DNA from 4 places in the Microbulbifer celer genome. Region 1 is predicted to be linked to each of the others. Evidence: predicted binding sites of a transcription regulator. Region 1 holds the regulator's gene; each other region holds the start of a gene.
The links. The regulator LexA, encoded in region 1, represses DNA repair genes until DNA is damaged. The targets are predictions, from matches to a motif close to ACTGTNTNTANANACAGT.

Region 1 (3,085 bases):
GCCACGCCAGGGGACATTAGATTGCAGTCAGAGGCGCTGCCTTACGGAGCGCTCAACAACTTCAAGATGATGACAATGAGCGACAGGAAGCCGTTCTCCCGAAGATACAGGAGAAACCCCATGGCCAGAATTGCACCGGAAATCGGCGGATGGTTTGAGAACTTTGAAAGCGGTGAAGTATTTGAAGTCGTAGCGCTGGATCAACCCGGCCGAGCGATTGAAATTCAATACAGTGATGGCGCCCTGAGCGAAATCGACTACGACAGCTGGCCGCAGTTACCGGTGATTGGCGCCGCCGCACCGGAGGACCCGAACGCCGGCTATGGCACCGTGGCAGAAGAAATGCAGGATGAGGAGGATACCGGCTATCGCAGTCCGATCTTCAACTCCGCTCGCAGCGCCATCGATAAGCTCGAGGGCGAGAGTTTTCCCGGCACTGACGAGTTCGACGATTAAGCCGGCCGAGTCGACGTGACGGGCTATCACTAGAGATTGGTTATCACCATCAGTCACTGCGACCCGCCAGGAGCGGGGCCAAATACCAGGGAAAGGTATCGAACAATCTACCCGTTCTTTTCCCGGGTGAACTCGATAATGATTTCGGCAGCCTCGTCGACCGTGTCCACCAGATAGAACAGATCGAGATCGGCGGCGTCTATGCACTCACACTCAAGCACGGTATTGAGCAGCCAGTCTTTCAATCCTGCCCAGTAACGCTTCCCTACCAGCACGATGGGGAATCGCCTCACCTTTTGTGTTTGAACGAGTGTAAGGGCTTCAAACAGTTCGTCCAGGGTACCGTAACCACCGGGCAGTGCGATGAAGCCCACCGCGTGCTTCACAAACATGAACTTGCGGACAAAGAAATATCGAAAGTTCAGACTGATATCCAGGTAGGCGTTGGGAATCTGCTCGAAGGGTAACTCGATATTCAGCCCGATGGATGAACCTGCCTGAGAAAATGCACCGCGATTACACGCTTCCATCAGGCCAGGGCCACCGCCAGTGATCACGGGCACGCCCTCTCCGGCCAACAACTCTCCGAGGTGCATCGCCTCCTGATATTCCGGCGCCTCCTCCTGGAAACGCGCACTGCCGAAAACCGTTACCGCACCCTTCAACGTGATCAGGCGTTCAATACCATCCACCAGTTCTGATTGAATGCGCAGCACTCGCCACGCTTCCGGCATTTTTGCATCCAGCATATGCCTTCTCCTTTATATGCCGCACTCTCAAATTCATCATCACTTTTATTGTGCAAATTGGGAGTGGGACTCCCCTATAAGTCTAGCAGCTGTAAAAAATACAGCTGGAGAATTGCAGACACACCAAATCTGTATATAATCCCAGCAACTGTATATAAATACAGACAACAGGAAAGCCCATGACGAATCTCACTCCGCGCCAGACTCAGGTACTCGAGCTGATCAAATCCTACCTGGATGACACCGGGTACCCGCCGACGCGCGCAGAAATTGCCCAGGAACTGGGCTTCCGCTCCCCCAATGCGGCGGAAGAGCACCTCAAGGCACTGGCCCGTAAAGGCGCTATCGAAATGGTGGCCGGCGCCTCCCGGGGCATTCGCATTCCCGACTACCAGAGCGGCTTACCCATCGTCGGCCGCGTTGCCGCGGGGAACCCGATACTGGCGGAAGAGAATATCGAGGAATATTGCGAGATTCCCGCAGAGTTCTTCCACCCCCCTGCGGATTACCTGTTGCGCGTACACGGTATGAGCATGAAGGATGCGGGCATTTTCGACGGTGACCTGCTGGCGGTACAACGCACCGAGAACATTCGCAACGGCCAGATTGTGGTTGCGCGGATTGAAGATGAAGTAACGGTCAAACGCTTCCGTCGCCGCGGCAATCAGGCAACGGTGCAGTTACTGCCGGAAAACGAGGATTTTGACGTCATTCAGGTGGATATGCGAGACAAGAACTTCGCCATCGAAGGATTGGCGGTCGGCGTGATTCGCCAACACGCCGACTGATACGATGTGGCCGGACTAAGACACTAAACGTCGGATTCTCCCTCTGACACCACAACCAAAAACAGGGCCCGATGGCCCTGTTTTTGGTTCTGACATACTGCGAATTGCCGCTTTCACATCCAAGTTTGCTCAGTGAGTCAAACCTGTTCAGTGAATGGTGTGCTCGGTCACGTCTACCGCCTCGTCTTCCTCGAAAGCGTCTGCTTCGAGGGCCCCGATATCCTGCACGGCCTCGATCCCGGCTTCCAGCATGGCACGAGCGATGGCAATTTTGTGCTCGCGCAGAAAATGCAGGCTTTCCTCAGAGAACTGGATACGCACCAACGGGTCTTCCTTGTGGCCGGCACGGCGCAGGGCCACGTCGCCATTGGACAACTCGATGATCTCGTAGGTCTCGGTGGACATTCACTTCTCCAGTTACAGCGGGATTTGCGCGCAGTGTAACACAGGGTGGGAACGGGATCAGTCGCGCGCCGGCGACCGTTGCCGTTTCACCACTCCTGCCCCTGAGCGCGCTGACGAGTCACCAGCTCGATGAGTGCCTGCTGCCATTCCAGGACAGACTCAGCGGTCAACGCTGCTGCCGGATCGTCCCTGAGTTCCGCCATCGGAATCAGATTAACCGCTGACGATCTCTGGGCTCCTGCCGCAGTGAGCGGGGATTGCCCGGGTATTAACAACCCCCGCCAGGCGGACTGCAGCGCAACCACCCAGCTGTCAGGATTGTCAGCCAGGTTGCACAGTTCCGTGACCTCAGCACTGACTTTGTTGGCGGCCTCGGCGTAACGCCCCAGGTCCCGCGCAGTTTCCGGCTCTACACCCAATTGAAGCTGATGGGACTGCTCCGCGAGAAAAGCCCTGAATGCCCGCCACAACTGCAGTACGGCCCCCTCTATGAGCGCCTGGCGCTCAAGCATATTGCCTGCGCCCGAGGCTTCCTGCAGTGTTGAGGCAGAAGCCAGCAACAGCTGGCTTTTGCGCACCGCGGAAGCCACTGTGCCGGTATAGGGGTTACTCATCAGGATTTCCGGGTAGTGGTGCTCTTGTTGGCCGGTGCTTTTTTAGCGGCCGCTTTCTTCTTGGCGGGTGCCT
Region 2 (3,085 bases), 420 kb from region 1:
CCTTTTTTGATCACATGCTTCAGGAAAATCATCAGGAAATTCGCATCGGGAGCGCCCGACAGGTAGGCTCTTTCCTGCTTCCCTTTCCCAGATGGACGACACGGGAAGCCTAAATGGATGCAACCCGAATAAGAATTTATCGACGGCCCAACACTCAACACCCTGTGGCCGACGACAGCAAGGAGCGGATATGTCTCAAGTCGCAACACCCGATGCGGTACTGACCTTCTGGTTTGGTGGTCACAGTCCCGACCACGCCTCTTCCCCTCAGCAGATTGGCCGCTGGTTCAATGGTGGAGACGGTTTCGACGAGGAAATCCGCACCCGGTTTGGCCACACGGTAGACATCGCCCTGGCGGGTGGCCTCGATCACTGGCAACAATCTCCAGCAGAGCAGTTGGCGCTGATCCTCGTGTGTGACCAATTCACCCGCAATATATATCGCGGCAGCGAGCGCGCCTTCGCCGGAGACCCACTCGCCCTGTCGACCAGTCAGGCGATGATCCGCGACAACCTGCAGACCGGCTTCGGTCTCGATCAACGGGCTTTTCTCGGCATGCCGCTGGAGCACTCGGAGCTGCCAGAGGTACAGGCACAGTCCGTCACCTATTTCAGCCAGCTGCAACAGGACTTCAGCGAGGACCAGGGGGTATCATCTGCCGACGCCAAGCGCGCGCGCAGTTACTACGGCTTCGCCGTTTCCCACCGCGATGTCATCGAGCGCTTCGGCCGCTTTCCTCACCGCAACGCGGCTCTGGCACGCGACAGCAGTGGCGAGGAGCAGGAGTGGCTGGACAACGGCGGCGGTTTTTGAGCAATAGCATTACAAGAGCAGTAAACAATGTATTGGATTGAGTGGCTGTCACTGGCCGGCATCTGCGCTCTGGGCGCCATGACACCGGGCCCCAGCCTGCTGATCGTCCTGCGCAGCGCCAGCGCGGGGCTCTATCAGGGGCTGGCCAGTGCCATCGCCCATGGCCTGGGCATCGGGATCTATGCCCTACTGACCGCCCTTGGCCTCGCCGTCGTGATCACCCAGACACCGATGCTCTTCAACGGTCTGCAGTGGGCCGGCGCGCTGTTTCTCGCCTATCTGGGGGTTCAGGCCTTGCGACACGCCGGTGCCCCCCAGCCGGGAGAGTCCCAATCAAAACAAGCCTCGACAGCCTCCTTGAGCGTCGGCAAAGCGGCGCTGCAGGGCTTCGGCATTGCCTTTTTCAATCCCAAGGTCGCGCTTTTCTTTGGTGCCCTGTTCAGTCAGTTTGTCTCCAATGAGCAGGCCCTGGCCACCAAGATCTCCATGGCTGTGCTGGCAGCCACCATCGACACCGCCTGGTATCTCATCGTGGCCCTGGTGGTGATCTACGGTAGCCGGCGTGGACTCACTACCGGCTCCTGGCGCCCCTGGCTGCAGCGGATATTCGGTGTACTGCTGATCGGCCTCGCCCTGCGCCTGCTGTGGAGCCTGTAAGTTGGGCGCCTTGAGATGCGCACCCGGCGGTACGCAATTGATCAGTGCTCGTTGACAGCGAACACGCTTACCAGTACTGTATATTCATACATACAAAAAACCACTAAACACAACAACCAAGCAATAAGCGGTACACATAGTACTCGTAGATACAGGAGGCCGTTATGGCGGTAGTAGCCGTTTGGAAATGCGACAGAGACGGAGCCATGTTCGATAACAAGAAAGACGCTGAAGAACACGACAAGATGCTGGAGCTGGCCGCCAATATTACCGCCCTGATTGAGCGGCATGTTGAAGGTGTCTCTGAAGAAGCCAGCGAAAATATCGGTTTGATGCTGGCCAAGCGCCGCGACGCGCTGGCCAAGGCCTGCAAAGGCAAGCCAGACGTTCTGCTGGAGAGCGACGAAGAAAATGACACTCCGGCGAGCAAGGCATCAGAAGAAGCCGCTCCAGAAAGTGAGGATGACCAGGTTACCCCACTCGCTGCGAACCAGTAATTCGCAGTGATATCAGGTGGGTCACGATTTCTCTCCAATAGAAGATTGACCCACCTAAGATTCCATCCCTGTACTCTGCCCGGTTCACCGGGCTTTTTTTGTTTCGGCCTTTTTATAGGGTCGAAACTTAGAGTGCCGAAACAATATTGATCACCGCAAGAATCAAAATAACCAGCCAACTCAGCGCAGTGCCGCCAAAACGCCCCGGATGATACCCACCTTTCCCCGACACCAGGCCGACCGCGTGCATCAGGCGGGCCAGCACAAACGTTGCACCAAGGCAGTGTAACCAGACAGCGCTTAGCCCGTTGATTTCCGCAATCATCATCAGGATGAGTGCGAGCGGCACATATTCAATGGCATTGGCGTGGGCCCGGACCGCCACCTGCCCCATGTGGTGCCCGCCACTACCGAGACCCACCTTTTCTCCACGCCGAAAAGCCACCACCCGGTAGGCCAGCGCGATCACCAATAGTGCGCAGATTCCCGCATACAACGCGGTCACTTTTATTGCCAACATCATCATTCCTTCAACGGTTTACTTCTGAATTTATATTGCCTGGTGGGCCGTGCGTAAAATGCTGCAACATGCGCATGGCCCACTCAGGCGCTCAATAACTGTACCCGTGTTCGTGTCCAGGTTTCGGATGCAGATAGCGGTCTCTCAATCGTGTGGAGCGGGTAACCAGCGATTGCGTTGCCCCATCAATCAGCACCACTTCCGGATGGGAAGTAACTTCCAGCGGGTCGCCGCTCCAGATCACGATATCAGCCACCGCACCCGGCGCGATCACACCACCATCGAACCCGAAAGCGCGCGCAATATTGACCGACACAGCCTTTAGCGCCTCATCATAGGGCAGCCCGTAGGCCACAGCATTTCCCGCCCCCTGACGAGAGAGATAGCTATTGTGCGTACCGGCGTAGCCGGGGCTGCCGATCAATATCGTAACACCGGCTTTTTGTAGTAATGCCGGGTTTTCGAGGCGGGCGCCAAGCCGCTCGAATGCGTCGGGACTGTTCCGCAACGGGTCCAGCACGACGGGAACACCGGCCGCGGCCAGTTGTTCCGCCACCATCCAGCCCTCCGCGGCACCTTCGATAATCACGTTCAAAC
Region 3 (3,085 bases), 120 kb from region 1:
CAAACTCGTCATCGTCGGGAATATCCCCTCAGGGCTGCCCAAGCTTATTCTGCCCGGGTTCGACGGCGGGCTGATCTATCAGTTACTGCTGCCAGCACTGATTATTGCGCTGCTGGGGTTTGTTGAGAGTCTGTCCATTGCCCAGTCGTTGGCGGCCCGCCGCGGCGAGCGGCTCAATGCTGATGGAGAGCTGCTGGGGCTCGGCGCAGCGAATATCACCAGCGCAATCTCCGGAGGGCTTCCAGTAGCCGGCAGCTTTTCTCGTACCGCTGTCAATGCGGAAGCCGGAGCGGTCTCCCCGCTGGCGGGGGTCTTGGCAGCGCTTTTGATGATTCCGATACTGCTGTACCTCACTGACCTCTTCAGCAAATTACCACTCACCGTGTTGGCCGCTATCATCATCGTCGCCGCCGCAGGGCTGTTTGATTTTCGCGGCTTCATTCACAACTGGCGCTATGACCGCACGGATGGCATCGCCATGGCCTGCACGTTTGCCGGGGTACTGCTTTTTGGTGTAGAGGTCGGTATCGCCCTAGGCATCGGATTGTCTTTTGCCACCTTGATCTGGCGCAGCAGTCGGCCGCACATTGCGGTGGTGGGGCGGGTGCCCGGTACCGAGCATTTTCGCAATGTGCTGCGCCACGATGTGGAGACCCAGAGTGATCTGCTTTTTCTTCGCATCGATGAAAGCCTGTTCTTCAACAATATCAGCGCAGTGGAGGACCGCCTCCTCAGTGAGCTCAAACGGCATCCGGCCACCAGGGAACTAGTACTGATACTGTCCTCTGTCAGCCGTATCGACGGAACCGCGCTGGAGCGGCTGCATCAGATCAACAAGGACCTGAGAAGTCGAGATATCCGCCTGCATATGGCGGAAGTGAAAGGACCGGTACTGGACCGTCTGAGCCGATCAAAACTGCTGGAGAAACTGACCGGGCGCATCTTCCTCTCGGCATACATCGCGGAGCTGGCGCTGCTGCACGGGGAAGATCCCGCTGCCGCAGCCGACACTGCGACTTAGCAGCCCCTCATAACCCGCGCCACAGAACAGCTGTTTTGCTGCACGACTGTACCCCCCGGCCGGATACTGGCAAAATATCCAGTATTTGGAAGCGGTACGGGCAAACCATGTCAGGCAGCGAGTCCACCCTTACGGAAGAACAACAGGCGATTGCCAACCATGCCGGTGGACATGCCAAGATCATTGCCGTCGCCGGCTCCGGCAAGACCACCGCGCTACTGCACTACATTAAAAACCGGTTGGCGGCGGGAACAGATCCCGGCCGGATGCTGGTAGTGATGTACAACCGCAGTGCGCGCGAAGACTTCAGCAAGCGCCTGCAGCAACTGTGCGCAGATGCCGACACCGGCAATCCGCACGCGGGGCTCGGCGTGCAGACATTTCACAGCCTCGGGTACCGCCTTTACCAGCGCATGATGCGCCGCGGTCATATTGCACAGGCCAATCTTACTCCCCTGCCGCAGTCCCTGGTCCAGTTACAGATCTGGAAAGCGATCGAGGCTTGTGCACCACCGGAAGAACTTGAAGATATCCGTGCACGCAAACAATCGGAAACAGAAGCCGCTGAATTTTTTATCGACTATACCAAAACCATTCTCACCGGAGATCTCAGCGCGTTTGAGCAACTCGGCCTCGACGATCGCTATATGTATTTCCTTAAAGTGTTCCGCCAGTTCGAGCGCTGGCGTCAGGAACAGAGTGCGGTTACCTACGCAGACCTGATTTACGATCCGGCAATGGTGTTCAGTATGCGCCCGGATATCGCCGAATCCTACGGTAGCTTCTATGAAGATATCCTGGTCGATGAATACCAGGACATCAATGAGATCCAGCACTTTCTATTGCGAGTGATTTATGGGAAATCCGGCAACGTTATCGCCATTGGCGATCCCGATCAGACCATTTACGAGTGGCGGGGCTCGCGGCCGGCTTTTTTGCTGCGACTATTTGACGGCGACTTCCCGCCGTCCAATGTCTATCGCCTGAGCCAAACTTTCCGCTACGGACACACCCTGTCATTGGCCGCAAACCACTTCATCCAGAACAACCGCGAGCGCGCAGACATGCTGTGTGTTTCCGGCAGGCGTGAGGCGGAAACCGATATTCAGCAAGTGGCCACCGACAACGAAGGAAAGTGGCTGGTTGAACAGGTGCGCCACTGCCAGCGCGAGGGGCATGCACTATCAGAAATTGCCGTGCTGGTACGCCTCTGGTCACTGGCCGCACCGCTGGAACTGGCACTGCTGGCCAACCATGTTCCTTACCGCTCTGGCAGCCGCAACACGGTACTCTCAAGACGAGAGTTGCGACCGCTGTTCTGGAGCCTGAATATAGCCGCCGGACGCTTCGCGGAACTACCACAACAGCGTCGCAGCAAGGGACTGTATGAATGGCTTACGGCACCGCATATCCGGATTGCCCGCGCAGTCCTTGAGCCGTTGTGCGACAGGCTGGCAGAACAAAAGAGCGGCTGGGGTAAGGCAATGATGCAACTGGCCCCGGAATCCCTGAGCAAGCCCCAGTACAAACGTTTACGACAGCGGGCGGAATTGCTGACGCAGGTGGAAAAATGGCGCGGTCATGGCGGCGAGCTATTGCGACGACAGCTGAGCGACCTGGACTATCTGAGCGGCATTGCCGAAGACGCCTTCAATCGCCAGCAAGGAGAAGAACGGCAGCAGACCATTCTCGCCTTCTGCCAGTATCTGGATGGGCTGAGAATGCCGCCGAAGGAAACCCTGGAGCATCTACAGCAATTACAGGAACAACACCAGCAACAGGAAAAGACCAGCGACAACACTCCCTCCGATGCAATCCAGATAACCACCATGCATCAGGCCAAGGGACTGGAATGGGATCAGGTCATAATCCCCTCCCTCACCGACCAGAATATGCCGTATCAACCCCAGCGGGATTTCTCTACCCCGGCCTCCACCGAAAGCGAGCGCCGCCTGATGTATGTGGCCATGACCCGGGCACGCAAGCGCCTGTACCTGCTCACTCCGAAAACCACCGCGGAGCGCCCCGGATCACAACCAGAGAAGCGCCTTCCCGTAGAGGCTC
Region 4 (3,085 bases), 940 kb from region 1:
CTCGGCAAAGCGTTGGTCGGACTGGTAGTTGAGTTCCTGCAGACGCAAAAATGCTTTTTCGAAATCCGCTTCGGGAAAGCGAGCATCCAACTTTTGCCGCAGTTCGTAGCAGGAGTATTCCCGCCGGGAGAGGAGATCCAACGCTGCGCTAAACAGCGCCTGATCTTGCTGAGCGCGCTCGGACGAGCTGGACTCATGGGGGGCCTCAAGACCGGTAGCTTGGCAAGGGGCCTCGAGTGATTCCGCCGGCTGTGCTGTGACACAACCGGCTTGAGAACCAGAAAAGGAATCTGGGGGCAGAGACAAAATCAGTCTTCCGCAGCCTCGACGGCCTCTTCTTCTTTCGGCGGCACCAGATCACCCAGCAACTGGGCGCGCAGCTGGCCTTCGATCTCGTTGCGGAGATCCACATTTTCTTTCAGGAATTTGACGGCATTCGCCTTGCCCTGACCGATCTTGTCGCCCTTGTAGCTGTACCAGGCACCGGCCTTGTCCACCAACCCCAGCTTGACGCCATAGTCGACGATCTCCCCCAACAGGTTGATACCCTGACCGTACATGATCTGGAACTCGGTCTGTTTGAATGGCGGTGCCACCTTGTTCTTGACCACTTTCACGCGGGTTTCGTTACCCACGACCTCATCGCCTTCCTTTACAGAGCCGATGCGACGGATATCCAGACGCACCGAGGAGTAGAACTTGAGCGCGTTACCACCGGTAGTGGTTTCCGGAGAGCCAAACATCACACCGATCTTCATACGGATCTGGTTAATGAATACACACAGGGTGTTGGTATTCTTGATGTTGCCGGTCAGTTTACGCAGGGCCTGGGACATCAGGCGGGCCTGCAGACCGACGTGGGAATCCCCCATCTCGCCTTCAATTTCCGCACGCGGCGTCAGTGCCGCCACGGAGTCGACGACCAGTACGTCAACCGCACCGGAACGTACCAGCATATCCGCCACTTCCAGCGCCTGCTCACCGGTATCCGGCTGGGAAACGATCAACTCGTCAACGTTTACCCCCAGTTTCTCCGCATACTCCGGGTCGAGCGCGTGCTCCGCATCCACGAAAGCACAGGTGCCGCCCTTGCGCTGAGCTTCGGCGATCACCTGCAGGGTCAGTGTGGTTTTACCAGAGGATTCCGGGCCATAGATTTCAACGATACGGCCACGGGGCAGGCCGCCAATGCCGAGAGCGACATCCAGCCCCAGGGAGCCGGTGGAGATCGCAGGGATACGCACGCGCTCCTTGTCCCCCATGCGCATGACGGTGCCTTTACCGAACTGGCGCTCGATCTGAGACAGCGCCGCGTTTAAAGCCTTGTCTTTGTTGGAATCCATGACCCTTCCCGTGTACTTGAAATTGACTGGGTAAATATTGTTGATTGCGGGGAAGCTTAGAGAAAAATCACTGTATAAGCAACCAGTAATCCGGGATTCGTCGTCACCGGTGTCCCAGCTGGCACGGAGGAACCGCTTACAGGCAGCCTCCCGTTACAGGTGACTCTCGGCGATGGAGAGCAATCCCCGCAATGCCTCCGCCACCGTCTGCGACTGAACCTCGTGGCGATCGCCGCTGAACTGTATACAGCGGGCATCCACCGTTACCGGTTCCTGCCCCTCACCGTGGGCCCAGGCGATCCATACCGTGCCCACAGGTTTGTCTTCAGTGCCCCCATCGGGGCCGGCGATACCGCTGACCGCTACTGCCAGGTTGGCATCGAAGCGGTTGAGGACCCCCACCGCCATCTGTCGCACCACCGGTTCGCTGACGGCGCCCAGGCGCGACAGATCTGTGGAGTCGACACCCAGCACTTCATGCTTGATTCGATTGGAGTAGCTCACCACGGAGCCCTCAAACCAGGCCGAAGCACCCGGAACAGCGGTGATTGCCGCGGCAACGGCGCCGCCGGTACAGGACTCGGCGGCTGTCACCTGCCACTTGCATTGCTGCAGGGCGGCGCCGAGACGCTCCGCCAACGCCAACATGTCATCACTCACAGACGCTCTCCCGCTTGTGTACCTTTCTGCACTTTCTTCAATTCCCTATACGAAAGCATAATCATGGCCGAGGTCCCGCAGCCGGCCAGCCTAACAAAACCGTCAATGGCCGTCAGGCGCTCACGCAGACTCTTCTTCCGGACTGGCAGCGGGTACACCGGAAGCCACATTCATCCCGCGACGCCGCAATTCGATTGTCCGCTGCCAGTCAACCGCCGGCGAAGCCTCGGCGCTGCGATCGCTGAGGTCCCAGCAGGTCACCTGCGCCTCCACGGCGTTTTTCGCCCGGGCAAAACGGACAGTCACGAAATTATGCACGGTCGCCTTGCATGGGAAATCTCGTGCCAGCCTTCCCGCCTCGGCATACTGCACCGGAGTGCTGATGTTTCCCACCGGTCGGGGCGGGAAATGTGTCACCGGCTGCTTCGGCCCGGTGGTGGCGCTTGGTAGACAGGCCAGGGGAGAGGAGACCACCTCCACCAACGATTTGCCATTGAGATGCATTGTCGCGAGACGACTAAAGTGCACGTCTCCTGCCAGAATCATCACATCCTGAGCACAGTCGTTCAGTGCCTGAACCAACTCCGCGTACTGGCCGGTATCGGTCAGTGCGTGGTCCCCCCAGCCGTACTTCACTTTCAACGCCCTCAGACTCCAGCGGCGCCGAAATTGCCAGGGTGTTACCAGCGGTGCCGGCAAGACCAGCACACCGGGGCTCTGCAACCCCGCCAGCCAGGCTTTGCAGTCCGCAAGAGACCGATCGTCGGTCATGCCACTATCGCGCCCTGCCCCCCGGCTGAGGCGGGTATCCAGAGCAAAGAAGCTCAATTCATTCCCCACATCAAATTGCGCCGAGGGGACTCCATCCGGCTGCTGGTAGGCGCGAAACAGCTCTCTCGCCAACCGCTGCCAGGTATCGTGCAGTACCGGGTTACGGAGACTGCGCAGAAAACCCGGCCGATTGGGATAATCGTTCCAGAATTCATGATCCCCGGCGAGAAAGTAGCTGGCACCTGTGCGCAATACTTCCCGCAAACCACCGCGCCAGTTCTTACGATACTCATTGGAAAACACCGAGCCCA

Region 2: LPW13_RS06150 (YebG family protein) is a predicted target of LexA. The motif match lies at 1,547-1,564, and genes of this name have one in related genera.
Region 3: LPW13_RS08395 (ATP-dependent helicase) is a predicted target of LexA. The motif match lies at 1,087-1,104, and genes of this name have one in related genera.
Region 4: recA (recombinase RecA) is a predicted target of LexA. The motif match lies at 1,413-1,430, and genes of this name have one in related genera.

The regions. Positions count from the first base shown of each region.
Region 1 is NZ_CP087715.1:1,884,925-1,888,009, forward strand. It holds gene LPW13_RS07905 (DUF6763 family protein) at 121-456, shown strand; gene LPW13_RS07910 (LOG family protein) at 564-1,205, opposite strand; gene lexA (transcriptional repressor LexA) at 1,385-1,993, shown strand; gene LPW13_RS07920 (hypothetical protein) at 2,141-2,398, opposite strand; gene LPW13_RS07925 (DUF6586 family protein) at 2,485-3,012, opposite strand; gene topA (type I DNA topoisomerase) at 3,012-3,085, opposite strand, start outside.
Region 2 is NZ_CP087715.1:1,468,150-1,471,234, reverse strand. It holds gene LPW13_RS06160 (DUF924 family protein) at 191-814, shown strand; gene LPW13_RS06155 (LysE family translocator) at 842-1,471, shown strand; gene LPW13_RS06150 (YebG family protein) at 1,636-1,968, shown strand; gene LPW13_RS06145 (MAPEG family protein) at 2,096-2,488, opposite strand; gene LPW13_RS06140 (amidohydrolase family protein) at 2,580-3,085, opposite strand, start outside.
Region 3 is NZ_CP087715.1:1,999,926-2,003,010, forward strand. It holds gene LPW13_RS08390 (SulP family inorganic anion transporter) at 1-1,021, shown strand, start outside; gene LPW13_RS08395 (ATP-dependent helicase) at 1,129-3,085, shown strand, end outside.
Region 4 is NZ_CP087715.1:944,101-947,185, reverse strand. It holds gene LPW13_RS03730 (regulatory protein RecX) at 1-306, opposite strand, end outside; gene recA (recombinase RecA) at 309-1,343, opposite strand; gene LPW13_RS03720 (CinA family protein) at 1,497-2,003, opposite strand; gene LPW13_RS03715 (metallophosphoesterase family protein) at 2,124-3,085, opposite strand, start outside.